Regions from separate parts of the Bariatricus sp. TF06-38A genome, predicted to be linked through region 1. Evidence: riboswitches for the same ligand, from Rfam matches in the RefSeq annotation. Region 1 holds a riboswitch; the other holds the start of a gene.
The links. A riboswitch is a leader RNA that binds a small molecule or an ion and turns the genes downstream of it on or off. The one in region 1 is predicted to bind cyclic di-GMP.

Region 2: another riboswitch for cyclic di-GMP. It lies ahead of PG418_RS02850 (substrate-binding periplasmic protein); the one in region 1 lies ahead of PG418_RS07235 (helix-turn-helix domain-containing protein).

What each region holds. Positions count from the first base shown of each region.
Region 1 is NZ_JAQFCE010000006.1:83,965-87,154, forward strand. Features, by position in the region: gene PG418_RS07220 (sensor histidine kinase) at 1-583, opposite strand, end outside; gene PG418_RS07225 (LytTR family transcriptional regulator DNA-binding domain-containing protein) at 580-963, opposite strand; gene PG418_RS07230 (response regulator) at 1,075-1,317, opposite strand; gene PG418_RS07235 (helix-turn-helix domain-containing protein) at 1,406-1,645, opposite strand; cyclic di-GMP riboswitch class I at 2,039-2,114, opposite strand; gene PG418_RS07240 (YodL domain-containing protein) at 2,846-3,190, opposite strand, start outside.
Region 2 is NZ_JAQFCE010000002.1:129,224-132,413, forward strand. Features, by position in the region: gene PG418_RS02835 (RNA-guided endonuclease TnpB family protein) at 1-868, shown strand, start outside; gene PG418_RS02840 (zinc ribbon domain-containing protein) at 877-990, shown strand; gene PG418_RS02845 (hypothetical protein) at 1,373-1,549, shown strand; cyclic di-GMP riboswitch class I at 1,684-1,759, shown strand; gene PG418_RS02850 (substrate-binding periplasmic protein) at 1,847-2,662, shown strand; gene PG418_RS02855 (response regulator) at 2,646-3,190, shown strand, end outside.

The DNA of each region.
Region 1 (3,190 bases):
ACAGAAGCGAAGCTCCTACCGGAACCATGACCCTGTTCATTCCTTCAAAAGAAGTGTGCGAATAAAACATACATCCTAACATAACGATCGTTGCGGTTGGCAGCATGAGCAGCACTGTAAATGTTTTATTTTCAATCGTCAGATAATCCCTTTTCCTTGTTACCTGATTAATGCATTTAATAAACAGAAATGTCATGGTACTCATCAGCAGGAGTGCTAATGTCTTTTCTGTTTCAGTCCTGAAGCCCTCGGACGCACCAGTCACGCCATATGCATTCGTAAGTGCCGCAAAGAGAAATTCGGGAATAATTGCCAGCACATAATAGCAGCATACCGTAACCAGCTTCTTCCATATATTTCCCCGGAACACAACCATAGACGCGATCATATAGATTACCGGAATCATTACCATATTAAGTATTGAGGATTCCAGGCGGTTGGTTCCGAACATTGCCAGTGCTGCGATACAATATACGAGAAATTTTTCCCAGAATCTTTCTCTTCTGTATGGGAGTATGTTCTTTTCCAAGTCCTCCAACAGATACATCTGAAGAAGACAAATCAAATAATCTCTTATTATCATACCATGCCGTTCCTTTCCCCAAGAAATGTTATCAGTGCGTCGGCAAACTGTCCTTTTCTCGACCTCGAAACATTCAACTGGATTCCAAACGGCAGCAACGCAACGTTCTTTTCCAATCCTTCCACTTTTGCCAAATTCACAATATAGCTGTTGTGTGCATACTCAAATCCCCTTCCGGCCAGACACTCATACAGATCACTTAAAGATTCCTTGCAATGCATCTCTTCTATCTTTCCCTGTCTGGCAATGTATATCGTACAGCCCCTTTTCGCCAGACAGATATATAAAATGTCTTCCGTATGGATGCGCATTATCCTTCCCGCCGATGTAACTGTCACGGAAGAATCTCCACAGCACAATTTCACTTTTAATAAAATCATAGGTATTTCCTTTTTCAGACTTCTGTCATGCAGATCCTTCATGATGTACCGGAACGGTTGTCCAACATTAATGCTGTCAGGAGTCAGTTCAAAACAGCCGGAGCAGAACACCTATATCGCTGCTTCATTATATTCCCTCAGCTTCAGTACTGTTTTATTTCCATCCAATCCAGGCATACGCATATCCATAAAAATCAGATCATGCAAAATATCCGCATCTTCCAATAATTCTTTTCCTGATTCATATTCATAAAACCGTATCTCATTCGAAGACAGAATCCCTTCCGTTTCTATGACCGTCTTTATTTTCTCCCTGTATTCTTTATCATCGTCGCAAATTGCTATTTTACACATATTCATCCTCCAGTGTTAGTTTCTTCTAACCCTCTCCCATAAAAAAACCATCTTGCAGAATCTGAATCCTAAGATTATTTGCCTGTTCCTATAACTCCGGTTCCAAATCTGCAAAGATGGGATCTTCAAAAAATTCCTGTATTGTAATATCCAATCCATCGCATATCTTTTTAATTGTAACTACGCCAGCATTCCTGCTTTGTCCATACAAAATATTTTTCAGTGTTGAAGGCGGGACGCCTGAGCGCACCGCCGCTTCATTCACTGTGATATCTTTCTGCTTAATCAGATCGTTTAACCGATATATGACCGCTGTTTTTATATCCACGGAATCAACCACCTTTTTTTCTTCTATTTTATATAAACCGTCTTTAAAAGGTCGCCCATATATAGTCTTTTTGATCTATGTATGATATTTTTTGACAGTTTTCCTGTTTTTAGAGAAATCTGCAAAAAACCTGTCTTTATCAGACGCAGAAAAGCCCCACGAGAACACATCCGGTCCTGCGCAGGGCTTTTCACTTATCATACTATTTTCCATATTTTTTATTTTCCAATGTGCCGGGCCGGAGCCTCCGTTCTTCTTTCCCACTGTTGCCAGTCATCGTTTTGCCTTTTTCATACTTTTATTTTTCTCATTCTTTCCTGATAAAATCATTATTGTTATGTCTATGAAATAACACCGTAAAAAAACACTGCCAAACAGACAGTGCACCTCATTTTATGCATCTGGCTGCCATTTTACAGGCCCTGTAGCTTTGCGTCCCAGACTTTCATCTGGTTTGCCGATTTCCTTATTATAGCTTTAATCTTATGCAAAAAATTGATTTTACTATACTTTAACGCTCAACTATACACAAGAAAAATTTATCGTTTTAACGCCCGAAAAACAAAAAAGAACAGCCGATACATATACCCGAACTGTTCTTCTACTTCCGAAGTCCACGCAGCATTGACATTACTGTTTCCTGCTCATTTGTACTCAGATCGTTCCATATCCCTAGAACTTCTTTCTGTTTTTCTGTCAGATTCTCTGAATTATCTTCCTGAAAAAACTACGATAATGTCACGCCCAAAGCTGTACATATTTTTCAAGTGTGATCAGCGACGGCAGGTTTTCCTGTGCCATGATTCTTCCCAGTGACGACTGGGAAATTCCCGACAGTTGCGATAATCTGCATTTACTGATATCACGCTTTTCACATAGAGATGTTATTTTATCCGCAATATACTTCTCTATCTACAAGTAACTATTCCTCATTTCCGCTATTACATGTTCTTATTGCACCTGTAATAGCAGAAAAATATTAGTTATCAACTTTGCAAGTATTCATTTCCACAATAGGAAGCATACACATAAAAAAATAAAGATACTTTCCTTTCCGCAAAAGTCATTTTCACTTATATCATTTTTATAATATCACAGCAAGTTACGTTTATCACATAAAAGTTTGAAGCATAATCATTCAAAACAAAAAGCCGAAAGCCACATTGTTATCTGTGACCTCCGACTCCATTCTATCTTATACTACACCATCCTTACACTCAAATCAGCTCCTCTCTCCGGCTCATCTTTTCCCTGTTTTTCCTGGATGATTCTCTTATTGATTTCCAAGCGTTCATGGATCGACGGTTTCTTCTCTTTTCCTGTTATTGCCTTTCTTTCAGCTTTCCCCGCATCCTTAACTGCTATATTTGCTTCACCGCCAGTTCTTGGCACAGCTTCTCTGCTCTCATTTTTCTCTGCTACCTGCTGTTCTCGTCTCTCCTTCACACCTTTTTCTTCCAGGCTGCAAAAGCTCTGCAGATACGGCAGTACATGATTCTGCATATCTGTCAGATCTTCCATATACTTCTGATACTCTTCATTGCC
Region 2 (3,190 bases), on a different contig from region 1:
GGAATATGAAGCATCGAAAAAAATGCTACGAAATACACCGGCGATGTATAAAAAAGCATATCCATTTTTGAAAGAAGTGGATTCCCTGGCACTTGCAAATGTGCAGCTGCATCTGGAAAAGGCATATAAGAATTTTTTCAGGGATCCAAAGATTGGCTTTCCAAAATTCAAATCAAAACACAGGAGCAGAAAAAGCTATACGACAAATGTGGTCAATGGAAATATTCAGGTAGCAGACCATCGGATAAAACTTCCGAAACTGAAATGGATCCGTATGAAAAAACATCGTGATATTCTAGAAAAATATTGCCTGAAATCTGTAACAATCAGTATGGAACCATCCGGAAAGTATTATGCAAGTTTATTATATGAAAAATCTGACTGTGAAAACCAAGCAGAAGAATTTGATTATGAAGACGCAAAGATACTTGGAATTGATTATGCAATGCATGGAATGGCTGTGTTTTCTGAAGATATACAGAGAGAAAATGAAGGATATTTCAGAAAAAGCGAGGAGCGGATGGCAAGGGAACAGAGAAAGTTATCTCATTGCGTGAAAGGAAGCAACAATTATTACCGACAGAAAAAACGTGTTGCATTATGTCATGAAAAAATCCGAAACCAGAGGAAAGATTTTCTGCATAAACTGAGTCATGAAATAGCAGAGGTATATGATGTTGTTGCAGTAGAAGATATTGACATGAAAGCAATGAGCCAGTGTATGCATTTTGGAAAAAGTGTCATGGACAACAGTTATGGAAAGTTCCGGGAATTGCTGGAATATAAGCTGACATGGAGAGGAAAGAGATTGGTATGTGTAGACCATTTTTTCCCTTCCAGTAAAAATGCTGTAAATGTGGCAATATAAAGAAAGAACTGAAACTTTCGGACAGAGTATATCTTTGTACATGTGGAAATCGGATAGATCGGGATCTGAATGCGGCAATCAATATACGTGAAGAAGCACGCCGTATGTTGTTAGCAGGATAAATGGAAAGTGTCTGTATCCAGACAATGAAAATATCCCATAACTGGGTAAAATGAATCGCGGGGCACTCGAGGATAGCTTGTAGATACTTGGCTCAGTAGAGCCATTGAGCAAGAAGCCCTCACTTCAAAATCTGTGATTTAAGTGGTGGGAGCATGTCACACTGGTAGGTGGTATTGCAAAGGTCATCCGGATGAGGAAGATCTAAAAAATGCAGTTGAGTTTGTAAAAAGATTATATGTAGCCTGCAAATAAAAAGTTAAGGCTAAATTGTTGCTTTTTTTGTTTGAGTTTCAAAACTTTTATGTGACAAACGTAGCTGTCTGTGATATTATAAAGATGATATAAGCGAAAAAGACTTTTGCAGAAACGAGACTGCCGTCATTGATTACACTAGAAAAAATATATACAGCATTGGGTGTGACATTATCGCAGTTTTTTCAGGAAAGTAATTCGGAGAATCTGACAGAAAAACAGAAAGAAGTTTTAAGGAGATGGAATGATCTGAGTACAAATGAGCAGGAAACAGTAATGTCAATGCTGCGTGGACTTTGGAAGTAGGAGAACAGTTCGAGTATATGTATCGGCTGTTCTTTTTTATTTTTCAGCGTTAAAGCGGTGAGGTTTTTCTTATGCACGATAGATTGTGGGAGTATAATAACATCAATATTTTTGCATAAGTTTAAAAACTATAATAGGATGATCGGCAAACCAGATGAAAATCTGGGACGCAAAGCTACAGGGCCTGTAAAATGGCAGCCAGTTGCATGAAATGAGATGCACTGTCTGTAGGACAGTGTTTTTTTATTTCATAGATATATGAAAAAAACGAAAAGGATGGTTAGGAATAGGAGGAAAATGAAAGGGAAAAGAGTGATTGCAGGCATTCTGCTTGCGGAAATTTTAGCAGTCACCCTGGCAGGGTGTAAAAACATAGATAACACCAGAGAAGAAACAGAAAAGCCGGTCATTACACTCGGCAGCGATAACTACCCACCATACAATTATCTGAATGAGGATGGTGTACCTACGGGCATAGATGTAGAACTTGCTACAGAAGCTTTCAAAAGAATGGGATATCAGGTGGATGTTGTCCAGATCAACTGGGAGAAGAAAAAAGAATTGGTAGAAAGCGGAGAGATTGACTGTATCATGGGCTGCTTTTCCATGGAAGGACGCCTTGATGATTACCGCTGGGCAGGACCATACATAGCAAGTCGACAGGTGGTAGCCGTAAACGAGAGCAACGATATTTATAAGTTGAGTGATCTGGAGGGAAAGAATCTGGCTGTCCAGTCCACAACCAAACCGGAAGGTATCTTTCTGGACAGGATGGATGAGAGAATCCCAAAACTGGGCAATCTGATCAGTCTTGGACATCGGGAACTGATCTATACGTTTCTGGGAAAAGGGTATGTGGATGCAGTTGCCGCACATGAGGAATCTGTTGTCCAGTATATGAAGGATTATGATACAAGCTTCCGTATCCTGGAAGAGCCTCTGATGATCACCGGGATAGGTGTTGCTTTTGCAAAAGATGATGACAGAGGAATCTGTGAGCAGATGGAACAGACATTGGAAGAAATGCGCCAGGATGGCACATCCCTGAAAATCATTGAAAAATATCTGGATGATCCCCAGAAGTATCTGGAGGTGGATGATCTTGGATATTAAGAAAAAAGAAAAACGAATCCAGCTGCTCGGCGGTCTGCTTGGAATCTGTGTGGCGGTAGTCTCCCTGTTTTATTTCTTCCACTCAGAAAAAGCGGAAGCAGAGAAAAGAATGGTGGAGATTGTAAAGTATGTGAAAGTGCAGTGTTCCACCTACACCCATTATAATGAATCATCGGAATCCAAAAGTCTCCTCCGTGCGATTGAAAGTGCCAGACAGATGAGTACAAATATTAAAACGGAAACAGAAAACGGCGGGCAGCTAAGCCGGGATTTTCTGAAGGAAAATCTGCAGACTCTCTGGGTGGATGGTATCCTTGTATTGGATGCAGATGGAAAGACGGACTGTGAATACAGCACAGATGAGTCTCTGACTAATGAGATTACGGAGTATCTGCAAAAAGACATCATCATGGATTTTGCCAGATATGAAGAAAGAAGCTATTCGGAACGGTTTACCAGGGAAGATGGGGCACATATCGATATTGCAGCCTGTGCCAGAAAAGATGCACCGGGCATCGTCGCAATCTA